Regions from separate parts of the Pantoea folii genome, predicted to be linked through region 3. Evidence: predicted binding sites of a transcription regulator. Region 3 holds the regulator's gene; each other region holds the start of a gene.
What was found. The regulator CRP, encoded in region 3, controls carbon source genes, mostly activating them, when cyclic AMP is high. The targets are predictions, from matches to a motif close to ATGTGANNNNNNTCACAT.
Positions count from the first base shown of each region.

Region 1 (3,212 bases), on a different contig from region 3:
AAGGACTGTTTGCCAAAGGCAGCGAGTTCTATATGTGCGCGTGTCGCGGTGACGATTACCGCGCTGAATATTTCAACCCTACCAGCCTGAACTGGCACGACGTGATCAAAGCTTCCAGCGCCATTCCGGGGTTCTATCGCAGCGGTGTGCTGATGGATGGCGTGAACTATCTCGATGGCGGTATCAGCGATGCGATTCCGGTGCGTGAAGCCGCACGACGCGGTGCCGATACCATTGTGGTGATCCGCACCGTGCCATCACAAATGTCTTACACGCCTAAATGGTTCAAACGTATGGAGCGCTGGCTGGGTGACAGCGCACTGCAGCCGATGATCAACATCCTGCATCACCATGAAGAGAGCTATCGTGAGATTCAGCAGTTTATCGAACAGCCGCCAGACGACCTGCGCATCATTGAAATTTACCCGCCGAAACCGCTGGCGAGTATGGCGCTGGGTAGCCGTTTGGCTTCACTGAATCAGGATTACCATTTAGGACGCCGCAGCGGCCGCTATTTCCTCGCGACGCTAGGTCAATGGCTGAGCGATGCCGAACCGTTCCTGCGCCAGACTACCGTGACACCACCGGCCGCCGTGGCGAATGCACCAGACAATCGTGCGGTGCACACGCCGCCGCTGGCGGATAATGATGCCGATTTTGATGCAGGATCGCTGGCATGAGATTTATCGACACCCACTGTCATTTCGATTTCCCGCCTTTTGTCGATGACGCCGCAGGCAGCATCGCCCGTGCGGCGCAGTCGGGTGTGGAACGCATTATTGTGCCGAGCGTCGATGCCAGCCGCTTTGCACTGGTCAGCCAGCTGGCGCAACAGCACGTGGCGCTGTATGCCGCATTAGGGCTGCATCCGATCAATATTGCCGAGCATCAGGATGCGCATCTGGATCAGCTGGAACAGTGGTTGAAAACGCCTGATAGTAAACGCGTGGCGATCGGCGAGATCGGCCTCGATCTCTATATGCAGGACGCGCAATTTGATAAGCAAACGCGGTTACTGGATGCACAGCTCAAACTGGCGAAACAGTATGATTTGCCGGTGATCCTGCATTCGCGTCGCACCCACGATCAGCTGGCGCTGCATTTGCGTCGCCATGATTTACCGCGCCGTGGCGTGGTACACGGTTTTGCTGGCAGCCAGCAGCAGGCGGAACGTTTTATCCAGCTTGGCTATGCGATCGGCGTGGGCGGCACCATCACCTATGAACGCGCCAGTAAAACCCGCAACACTATTGCTAATCTGCCGCTCACCTCACTGTTACTGGAAACCGATGCGCCTGATATGCCGTTGCAGGGTTATCAGGGGCAGCCCAACCGTCCTGAGCGCGCGCGTAACGTGTTTGATGTGCTGTGTCAGTTGCGCAGTGAATCGCCCGATATCATTGCTGATACGCTGTGGCAGAACAGCCTGCGCGTGTTTGCCCTGCCTGCCTGATCTCCTCCCGACACAATCTGGATTTCCCGCGGTTTTGGCGGGTATTGGCTACAGTAATAAAATCAGCATTACCCTTTTTTGCCCTATTTTGTGATAATATTCACAACCTGTATTGCACCTGAAAACGGGTGTGCTGGCGGTTATTTGTGACTTAAATCACTAAATAATTGTATTCATATGACGAATTTTCTTTTTTCATGTGACATGAAGCGCAATTCATTCAGGTGTGGTTTGTTAGAATTATCACATTATCCGGTGGGCACAGTCTGCCGGTCACCTTTTGGAGAGCATCATGACCGATCTTAAAGCGGCCGCACAACGCGCCCTGCAACTGATGGATTTAACCACCCTGAACGACGATGACACCGATGAGAAGGTGATCGCGCTGTGTCATCAGGCGAAGTCGCCAGCCGGTAACACCGCGGCCATTTGCATCTATCCGCGTTTCATCCCTGCGGCACGTAAAGCACTGCGCGAGCAGGGCACGCCTGATATTCGCATCGCCACGGTCACTAACTTCCCGCACGGCAACGATGACGTTGAGATCGCGCTGGCAGAAACCCATGCGGCGATTGCATACGGTGCAGACGAAGTGGATGTGGTCTTCCCGTATCGCGCGCTGATTGCCGGCAATCGCGACATCGGTTTTGCGCTGGTGAAAGCCTGTAAAGAAGCCTGCGCCGCTGCCAACGTGCTGCTGAAAGTGATCATCGAAACCGGTGAACTGAAAGAAGAAGCGCTGATTCGCGCCGCTTCTGAAATCGCTATCGATGCCGGTGCGGATTTCATCAAAACCTCAACCGGTAAAGTGCCGGTTAACGCCACGCCAGAAGTGGCGGCGATCATGATGCAGGTGATTCACGATAAAGGCGTGCAGCAGCAGGTGGGCTTCAAGCCTGCGGGCGGCGTGCGCACGGCGGAAGATGCCGCGATCTATCTGAAGCTGGCGGATGACATTCTGGGCGAAGGCTGGGCGGATGCGCGCCACTTCCGCTTTGGTGCTTCAAGCCTGCTGGCGAGCCTGCTGAATACGCTGGGCCACGCGACAGCGACCAGCAAAGCGGGCTACTGATCCCAGCCTCAGGGTCGCCATCAATGGCGACCCGAATAATGTTTGGTGCATTTCACAGCAATCTCCCGGGGAGGCAACCTTGTTCCTGCCACAAGAAATTATTCGAAAAAAACGCGACGGCCAGCCACTGAGCGAAGCGGAGATCCGTTTCTTTATCAATGGCGTGCGCGACAACAGCGTATCAGAAGGTCAGATTGCCGCGCTGGCAATGACCATCTACTTCCACGATATGAATCTTGAAGAGCGCGTGGCGCTGACCATGGCGATGCGCGATTCCGGCTCGGTGCTCAACTGGAAGTCGTTGAACCTCAATGGCCCGATTGTTGATAAGCACTCCACCGGCGGCGTGGGCGATGTGACTTCGCTGATGCTCGGCCCGATGGTGGCAGCGTGTGGCGGTTATGTCCCGATGATCTCCGGGCGCGGCCTCGGCCACACCGGCGGCACGCTGGATAAGCTGGAAGCGATCCCCGGTTTCGATATCTTCCCGAGCGACGATCGTTTCCGCCAGATCATCAAAGATGTCGGTATCGCAATTATCGGCCAGACCAACTCACTGGCCCCCGCCGATAAACGTTTCTACGCCACGCGTGATATCACCGCTACCGTTGACTCGATCCCGCTGATCACCGCATCGATCCTTGCCAAGAAACTGGCGGAAGGATTGGATGCGCTGGTGATGGATGT
Region 1 is NZ_JBWXON010000003.1:244,588-247,799, reverse strand. It holds gene AC1MDE_RS06160 (patatin-like phospholipase family protein) at 1-680, shown strand, start outside; gene AC1MDE_RS06155 (TatD family hydrolase) at 677-1,453, shown strand; gene deoC (deoxyribose-phosphate aldolase) at 1,746-2,525, shown strand; gene deoA (thymidine phosphorylase) at 2,605-3,212, shown strand, end outside.
Region 1: a site for CRP is predicted at 1,542-1,559, ahead of deoC (deoxyribose-phosphate aldolase). Genes of this name have one in related genera too.

Region 2 (3,212 bases), on a different contig from region 3:
ACGTGGATCGCCGCAGTTTATGCGCGTCACGCTGGCATTATTCTCCGCTGGATTGGCCACCTTCGCGCTGCTGTATTGTGTGCAGCCAATTCTGCCCGTGCTGTCACAACAGTTTGGTGTCTCTCCCGCCGAGAGCAGTATTTCATTGTCACTCTCAACGGGGTTGATGGCGTTAGGCTTGCTGGTGACCGGCCCGTTATCCGATGCGATTGGGCGTAAATCGGTGATGGTCACAGCCTTAATGCTCGCTGCCATTTGCACGTTGATCTCGGCCACCATGACCAGTTGGCAAGGCATTTTGATGATGCGTGCACTCATCGGGCTGTCTCTCAGCGGCGTGGCAGCGGTCGGTATGACCTACTTGAGTGAAGAGATACATCCCCGCGTGATTGCCTTCTCGATGGGACTATATATCAGCGGTAATTCCATTGGCGGCATGAGTGGACGTTTGCTCACCGGGGTGCTGACCGATTTCTTCTCGTGGCGTGTCGCCGTTGGCGTGATCGGCTGCTTCTCATTGGCTGGCGCGCTGATGTTCTGGAAAATTTTACCCGCATCACGCCATTTCCGCCCCGCCTCGTTGCGCCCGCGTAGTCTGTTTATCAACTTCCGCCTGCATTGGCGCGACAAGGGTTTGCCGTTCCTGTTTGCAGAAGGTTTCCTGTTGATGGGTGCGTTTGTGACGCTGTTTAACTACATCGGCTACCGTTTGTTAAGCGCGCCCTGGTCGTTGAGCCAGGCGGTGGTGGGACTGCTGTCGGTGGTTTATCTGACTGGCTCGTGGAGCTCGCCCAAAGCAGGCGCGTTGACCAGTCGTTTTGGCCGTGGTCCGGTGATGATTGCCGCCACCGCCATTATGCTGGCTGGATTGTTGCTCACCGCCTTCAATTCACTCTGGCTGATACTGCCCGGCATGATGCTGTTTACGGCGGGCTTTTTTGCCGCGCACTCCGTTGCCAGCGGTTGGATTGGCCCACGCGCACGCCGTGCCAAAGGCCAGGCCTCGTCACTCTATCTGTTCAGCTATTACGTAGGTTCCAGCGTGGCGGGTACGTTAGGCGGCGTGTTCTGGCACAGCTATGGCTGGGCGGGCGTAACGCTGTTCATCAGTGTGCTGCTGTTGCTGGCCTTGTTCGTCGGCTGGCGTTTACAGTGCCGAAAACTGTAATACCTTTCATCTAAACGACGGGGCCGCCGCGCCCCGCTTCTCGCTTAAGCCGTCAGAATCTCGCTTTCAAATAGTCCCACTTAAAACAAAACGACAATTCGTCGCTATAATCCATTTTATTCCAACAATAGTTAGATTTTCTTTTTTCACAGCAATGAGGACGTTAGATGCAACTCTATTATTACGTCGATAAGCATGCAGGCTATAACGACAACCATGTGGTACATGCAACAGGCTGCCCGTTCCTGCCATCAGATGGTGCACGGCGCTTTCTCGGCACTTTCTACACCGCCACGGCCGCCATTCAACAAGCACGTAAATTCTATTCCAGTGCCCTTGGATGTGAACATTGTTGTCCGGTGACGGTAAAAAAAAGCCTGACCACTCAGCATAGCGTGGCTCTAAAACATATGGTGCAACTCTGATAATGCTGGTCTGACAATGGCGTAGCGCTTACAGGGTTATGTTAAGTACGGCTGTCACATCGTTCTAATAAAGAAACAGCCGACTTGGTCATCACTGGATCGTAAAGCGTTACGCCCTGGTTGTTCTTACCCGCCATGCCTCCCTGAGACAAAAAGCAAGAATGGATAATAACCTCAGGCTATTACCACGACCTTTAGCGATAAAAAATAATCAGGAATAAAAACGGTACTCATGGTTTTCATCCGCTCACTAATGCTCCACAATAGCCCCAATTTGTGATGCAGGTCACTTAACCGGGCTCGTTTCGCCCCCTCACTCGCTGTCAGATCGATTTGAACCCCATGCAACCAACTACCGTCTCACGTAAAACAGCCTGGCTACGCGTTGTGCTGCTGGCGATTGCCGCCTTTGTCTTTAATACCACTGAATTTGTACCTGTTGGCCTGTTGTCGGATATAGCGGCGAGCTACGCCATGAAGACCGCTGATGTCGGTATTATGCTGACCATTTATGCATGGGTCGTTGCGCTGTTATCCCTGCCGTTAATGCTACTGACGCGGAATATAGAACGCCGTCTGCTGCTGTCGGTGTTGTTCATTCTGTTTATCGCCAGCCATGTGCTTTCGTCCGTGGCATGGGATTTCACCTCGCTGGTGATTTCGCGCATCGGCATCGCACTGGCGCACGCGGTATTCTGGTCGATTACTGCTTCACTCGCGATTCGTGTTGCTCCGGCTGGCAAAAAAACCCAGGCGTTGAGTATGCTGGCAACCGGTACGGCATTGGCGATGGTGTTGGGCGTGCCCATTGGCCGAATCGTTGGGCAATACCTCGGCTGGCGCACCACTTTCGGCATGATCGGCTTGTCAGCGTTGGTGCTGCTAATTTTGCTGGTGCGGATACTGCCACGTCTGCCGAGCGAGCACACTGGCTCACTGAGTAGCGTACCGATGCTGTTCCGCCGTCCGGCGCTGGTGGCAATGTATATTCTGGTGACGCTGGTGGTCACCGCGCACTACACCGCATACAGCTACATCGAACCCTTTATGCAGGTGGTCGCGAATGCGGATGAGAACTTCACGACTTTACTGCTGTTGCTGTTCGGTTCAGCCGGGATTATCGGCAGCGTGCTGTTCAGTACGCTGGGCAACAAATTCCCCTCAGCGATGTTACTCGCCGCGATTGGCATCATCACGTTGAGTATGGGGCTGTTGCTGTTTGCCGCCGTGCGCCCTGCAGCCATTTCGCTGCTGTGCATTTTCTGGGGCATGGCAATGATGATGATCGGCCTGGCGATGCAGGTTCGTGTGCTGTCACTGGCACCGGATGCCACCGATGTGGCGATGTCATTGTTCTCAGGTATTTATTACATCGGGATTGGTGCGGGTGCCCTGTTGGGTAACCAGGTCAGCCTGCATATGAAAATGTCGGATGTGGGTAACGTGGGGGGGTTAATTGGACTGGTTGCGTTGTTCTGGTGTATCACCATCTTCCGTCGGTATCCGCAACTCCGCTCTAACGGATAATTCGCTTCACGACCAGGGGCCCACATCAGTGCGCCCCTGCGCCATTCTTTGCGCTTTGGTGATTAGTTATAAATTACCGCTGTGCCATTTAG
Region 2 is NZ_JBWXON010000002.1:149,806-153,017, reverse strand. It holds gene AC1MDE_RS04215 (MFS transporter) at 1-1,168, shown strand, start outside; gene AC1MDE_RS04210 (hypothetical protein) at 1,336-1,593, shown strand; gene AC1MDE_RS04205 (sugar transporter) at 1,936-3,120, shown strand; gene bhsA (multiple stress resistance protein BhsA) at 3,183-3,212, opposite strand, start outside.
Region 2: a site for CRP is predicted at 1,868-1,885, ahead of AC1MDE_RS04205 (sugar transporter). Genes of this name have one in related genera too.

Region 3 (3,212 bases):
CCCGTCCAGAAATGGATATGGCGATCCGTAAGGCACGCGATCTGGGCCGTCATATTAGCTACTTCGGTCCGGAAGCCAATGACTTCGGGCTGCTGGAACAGACGTTTAAGCATTACGGAAAAACCGGGCTGGGTGAGTCGCGCAAATATCTGCACACCTACGACGAAGCGGTGCCGTGGAATCAGGTGCCGGGCACCTTTACGCCCTGGCAGCCGCTGCCGGAAAACACTGACGTGCTGTTCTATGAAGGATTACACGGTGGCGTGGTTACACAGCAGCACAACGTCGCCGAGCATGTCGATTTGCTGGTCGGCGTGGTGCCGATTGTCAATCTGGAGTGGATTCAAAAGCTGGTGCGCGACACCAGCGAGCGCGGCCATTCCCGTGAAGCGGTGATGGATTCAGTGGTGCGTTCAATGGAGGATTATATCAACTTCATCACGCCGCAGTTCTCGCGCACCCACATCAACTTCCAGCGTGTACCTACGGTGGATACGTCAAACCCATTTGCCGCACGTGAAATTCCCTCACTCGATGAAAGCTTTGTGGTGATTCACTTCCGTGGACTGGAAGGCATTGCTTACCCTTACCTGCTGGCGATGATCCAGGGCTCGTTCATTTCGCATATGAACACGCTGGTGGTGCCGGGCGGCAAAATGGGGCTGGCAATGGAGTTAATCATGACGCCACTGGTGCAGCGGCTGATTGAAGGTAAACGGATTGAATAATCCAGAAATTCTGTAGCGGCGGCCGTTTGGCCGCCCACTTATGTTATCGCTCAATCACTTCGTAACTGTGCGTCATTTTCACACTATTGCCGAGCATGATCGCCACCGAGCAATACTTCTCCGCCGACAGATCGACGGCCCGCGCCACCGCTTTATCGCTTAGCGCTGTGCCGCTAACGATAAAATGCAGGTTGATTTGCGTAAAAATACGTGGCGCTTCTTCCCGGCGCTCGGAGGTGAGTTTCACCTCGCAGTCAGCCACATCATTTCGGCCTTTTTGCAGGATCGATACCACGTCAATCGCGCTACAGCCGCCTGCTGCCATCAAAACCATCTCCATCGGGCTTGGCGCTTTGTCACCCGAGTTACCGTCCATTAATACCTGATGGCCTGATGAGGATTCTCCGAGAAAGGTCAGCCCTTCCACCCATTTCACTCGTGCCTGCATTATTCTTTCTCCTGAAGTGGCGGTTTTGCCGCCAGAGTACGCTTTCACTTGATAAACAGCAATCCAGACTCTTCCGCCTGTTGCTGAAGCGAGACAACAGAAGACAGCTTGCAAAAGCTGTGCTACAAACAGTGCTGAAAATATTTTCGTCATCACAGACGAAGGCGGGAAGAATCAAAAGCGTAGCTTAAGAATCACCCGGAAATAATTTTCCTTTACTGGAAACGCTCGACGATTACACCGCCTGACAGGGAAAACTGCCCCCTGTGTTTTGGGCACGATTACAACAGAGGATAATAGCGAATGGTTCTCGGCAAACCGCAAACAGACCCTACACTCGAATGGTTCCTGTCCCATTGCCATATTCACAAATATCCGTCCAAAAGCACGCTCATCCATCAGGGTGAGAAAGCGGAAACGCTGTACTACATCGTGAAAGGTTCCGTTGCGGTTCTGATCAAAGATGAAGAAGGCAAAGAGATGATCCTCTCCTACCTCAATCAGGGAGACTTCATCGGCGAACTCGGCCTGTTTGAAGAAGGCCAGGAACGTAGTGCCTGGGTACGTGCTAAGACTGCCTGCGAAGTGGCTGAAATTTCCTACAAAAAATTCCGTCAGCTGATTCAGGTAAACCCGGATATTTTAATGCGACTTTCGTCGCAAATGGCGCGTCGTCTGCAAGTCACCTCCGAGAAAGTGGGCAACCTTGCCTTCCTCGATGTGACGGGCCGTATTGCGCAAACACTGCTTAATCTGGCGAAACAACCCGATGCGATGACGCACCCCGACGGGATGCAAATCAAAATCACACGTCAGGAGATTGGTCAGATCGTGGGTTGCTCACGCGAAACCGTGGGTCGTATCCTGAAAATGCTGGAAGATCAGAACCTGATCTCCGCACACGGTAAAACCATCGTCGTCTACGGCACCCGCTAATTTCTTATCACCCACGGCGTGATGGCAACATCGCGCCGTTTTTGTTTGCGATGAGCTGATGTGGCGCCGAATCATCTATCATCCTGAGGTCAACTACGCACTGCGGCAAACGCTGGTGCTGTGCCTGCCTGTGGCACTAGGCTGGCTGTTTGGCGATCTGCAAAAAGGCCTGCTGTTCTCCTTAGTGCCTGCCTGCTGCAACATGGCGGGTCTCGATACCCCGCATAAACGCTTCTTTAAACGCCTGATTGTCGGCGGCTCCCTGTTTGCCACCGCCAGTTTTCTGATCCAATTTCTCACCAGTGACGCCATTCCGTTACCGCTGATCCTGTTTGTGCTGCCGCTGCTGATAGGCGTGACCGGCGAAATCAGCCCGCTGCACGGTCGCTTGTTGCCCGCCACACTGATTGCCGCCATCTTTAGCCTCAGCCTGGTAGGACGCATGCCCATGTGGGTGCCGCCGCTGCTGTATATCGGCGGCACGCTATGGTATGGCCTGTTTAACTGGTTCTGGTTCTGGCTGTGGAAAGAGCAGCCGATGCGCGAAACGCTCAGTCTGCTGTATCGGGAACTGGCGGATTACTGCGATGCCAAGTACACCTTGCTGACGCAGCTCACCGATCCGGAAAAAGCGCTGCCGCCGCTGCTGGCGCGTCAGCAAAAAGCCGTTGACCTGATCACCACCTGCTATCAGCAGATGCACATGCTCTCTGCCAGCCGCGATAACAGCCACAAGCGCCTGACGCGGGCTTTCCAGGTGGCGCTTGATTTGCAGGAGCACATCTCGGTGAGCCTGCACCAGCCGGAAGAAGTGCAAAAGCTGGTCGAGCAGAGTCACGCCGAAGCGGTGATCCGCTGGAATGCCAAAACCATCTCTGCGCGTCTGCGCCTGTTGGCCGATGCCATTCTCTATCATCAATTGCCCGATCGCTTCCACATGGAAAAGCAGCTCGGCGCGCTGGAAAAAATTGCGCGCCAGCATCCCGACAATCCGGTGGGCAACTTCTGCTATTACCATTTCAGCCGCATCGCCCGCGTGCTGCGCACCCAGAAACCTTTATACACCCGTGACCTGATGGCCGATCGCCAGCGCCGTTTGC
Region 3 is NZ_JBWXON010000022.1:45,814-49,025, forward strand. It holds gene AC1MDE_RS21805 (phosphoribulokinase) at 1-728, shown strand, start outside; gene AC1MDE_RS21810 (OsmC family protein) at 772-1,176, opposite strand; gene crp (cAMP-activated global transcriptional regulator CRP) at 1,480-2,112, shown strand; gene AC1MDE_RS21820 (YccS/YhfK family putative transporter) at 2,171-3,212, shown strand, end outside.

Region 4 (3,212 bases), on a different contig from region 3:
CCGGTCAGACCAAACACTTTAAAGTTAACCCAAAACTCTTGTGATAACCAAAACGCAACATAGATATTTACCAGGCCGCAGACGAAGAAGAAGATGGCCCAGGCAATATTCAATCGACGCCACACAACACCGGGCAACTGCAGCTCTTTACCGAGCATGCGTTGAATCAGCGGCTGTTCCATAAAGAACTGGCTGTAGAGCAGAGCCAACGCGAACAGAGAATAGATCACGGTGACTTTCCATTTGATGAATTCATCGTTATGGAACACCAGCGTCAACGTGCCGAATACCGTCACCAGTGCGAAGGTGAAAAGCGTCATCTTTTCCAGTTTGCGATACAGCACCCAGCTGACCACCAGCGCCAGACCCGTGGCGACAATCAGGGCACCAGAAGCGACAAAGATGTCGTACAGCTTGTAGAAGATGAAGAAAACTACCAGGGGAAGAAAATCGAGTAACTGCTTCATAGCGTTTCCAGTTAGGGCAGGAGCGTTCAATAAAGGCGCTCCGCAGAGCGCCATCGCTGTTAACGTAACAGCATATACAGTCGGTACAAATAGATAATCAGAATCGCTGAGACCAGATTACCCAGCGCGTTCATCACCACCGACGCGATGTTCACCGGTAGCACTGTGAGTGATGAGATGAGGAACATCAGCACAATCTTCGCCAGCAACCACAGCACAATGGCAGGGGCGATAACTTTCATGTTCTTCCATGCCAGTTTCATACTGGCGCGCATCGCGCCAATCACACCCATTTTCTCGCTGACCAGTATCACCGGTGCCAGTGACAGCAGAATCGCCAGAATCACGCCAGGCACCATCAATACCATAAAGCCAATTTGCACCAGCAAGGTAATCAGGAAGGTCTGCAGCAGCAGTTTCGGCAGCAGTGGCGCGGAGGCACCGATTGCTCGCAGGGCACTCACGCGTTGGCCATTGGAGACCAGCGGGATCAGGCACAGCATACCGCCCAGCAGCAGCGTGTTGCCGATCAGCGCGGCAAAGGTGCCGGCTGCGGAAGCGCGCAGCAGGATGCGCTGCTGATCCGGTGACATATTCTGTACCAGCTCAAACAGTGAGGTTGCGCTGTCGTCAGCCTGGCTAAGCAGGGATAACTGGTCTTCGCCTGGGGTTAATGCATGACCGACAATCACCGTAATGAACGACGTCAACAACGCCATCAGCACAATAGTAACCAGCTGATGACGCAGAAAATTTCCTGTGTCACGGTATAACGAGCTTGCCGTGATAGACATGTACTCTCCTTGATGGAACCGGGTTAATTAACCCGGCGATTGTACATGTTCTGTGGGCTGGCGGGCACCCGCAAGACCATAACTTTGTGTCATCTCTGGTAAAGAATGGGGAATTAAAGTTCGTACCCGGTTCATAAAAGCAGCAAAGCCTCTTCATCTGCCCTCAAAACCCCCTCAGCGTTTTTTCTTTCAGGCGCGCAATGCCGAAAATTGATCTGAATCAATTCATTGTTTTTTAAGTGATTAATTTGAATTGATGCAGATGATCTTTTACCAAAAAAGGGTTAGATCTTGTGCCGCAATCCCGATTAAGACCCTACTTTTCTGCAAAGGAGTGATTATGAAACTGGCAAAATGCGCATTGCTACTGGCTCTGGCTATCCCGCAACTGGCACTGGCTCATCAGGCGGGGGATTTTTTCATGCGTGCCGGTAGCGCGACTGTTCGTCCAACCGAAGGCTCTGACAATGTGCTGGGTATGGGCGGCTTTAACGTGAGTAACGACACCCAACTAGGCTTGACCTTCACCTACATGGCGACAGACAACATCGGTGTGGAGCTGCTGGCGGCGACACCGTTCCGTCACAAGGTTGGCCTTGGTGCCACCGGAAATCTGGCTACCGTGCGCCAGCTGCCGCCGACGCTGATGGCACAGTATTATTTCTTCGATAGCCGCAGCCCGGTGCGCCCATATGTTGGCGTAGGTATCAACTACACCACGTTCTACGATGCCAAATTTAATCAAACCGGCCAGGACGCGGGCTTAAGTGATTTAAGCGTCAAAGATTCCTGGGGTGTGGCGGGTCAGGTGGGGATGGATTATCAAATCAACCGCGACTGGATGCTGAACGCATCGCTGTGGTACATGGACATCGATACTGAAGTGAAATTTAAAGCCAACGGTGAACAACAGAATATCAACACGCGCATCGATCCGTGGGTGTTCTTCTTTGGTGTGGGTTACCGTTTCTGAGGCACCCGCTGAAACACAACGGGCGACCCAAAGGCCGCCCGCTGCAGTATCGATACGCTATTACTTAATCTGCATATTGTTAACTACAGATTTGACCCCTGCCACGCTGCGGGTCACCGTCACTGCACGGTTCGCCATCTGCGGTGAGCTGACAAAGCCGCTTAACTGCACTTTTCCTTTAAAGGTTTCGACGTTGATTTCGGTGGATTTCAGCGAGTCGTCATTCAACAACTGTGCCTTAACCTTGGTGGTGATCACCGTATCATCGATATAGCCCCCGGTTCCTTCCTTTGTTGCTGTTGGTGCACAGGCGCTAAGTGTGATCGCCATGACCGCAGCCATTAATAATCCTGCAACGACTTTGAAAAAATTCATTGGTTATCTCCCTGTCTTAGATGGTGTTTCACCGCGACGAGACGGTGCGATTAATTGTGGTATGCGCTTTGCAAATCGGCAAATCGCCTGGGGTGAAAAAGATGGAAATACGCGATTTTTACCACTTATTGATCCAATGACGGCAGCAAGGCAAACGGTAAGCTAAAAAAGCAGGGCAAAACGAATAATAAAACAACAAGACGATAAGCCGACAGGTGCAAATTTAAGCATCAGGCAGGGAAAACAATAATGAAAAAGCGTGCCATTCTGGCGATAGCGACGATTAGCTATCTGTCCTACCTCCAGCTATTTGCTTCACAAATTTTGCCAGTGCCCAGCGCGCAGGCAGAACCGTTGATCAATCCACACCTGGGGACCCTGTGCAAAGCGGCTACCGCGCTGAGCTTTGGTCGCAGCTTCAAAATCATGCAGCTGGATAAGGTGGATGAGCAGGGCGTGGCGTGGGTGCACTATATCCGGCCCTCCGATCAATCACGCTGGGCCGTGCGCTGCCGGGTCCAGGGCGAGAGCGTTATCTTGATGTCAGATAATCCGGATAGCAGTGGTCGCTGGCGCGATGGACCCGAAGACGAGAAGCTGACA
Region 4 is NZ_JBWXON010000002.1:24,747-27,958, forward strand. It holds gene AC1MDE_RS03635 (septation protein A) at 1-467, opposite strand, end outside; gene AC1MDE_RS03640 (YciC family protein) at 527-1,261, opposite strand; gene ompW (outer membrane protein OmpW) at 1,602-2,234, shown strand; gene AC1MDE_RS03650 (BON domain-containing protein) at 2,295-2,609, opposite strand; gene AC1MDE_RS03655 (hypothetical protein) at 2,563-2,775, shown strand; gene AC1MDE_RS03660 (hypothetical protein) at 2,859-3,212, shown strand, end outside.
Region 4: a site for CRP is predicted at 1,470-1,487, ahead of ompW (outer membrane protein OmpW). Genes of this name have one in related genera too.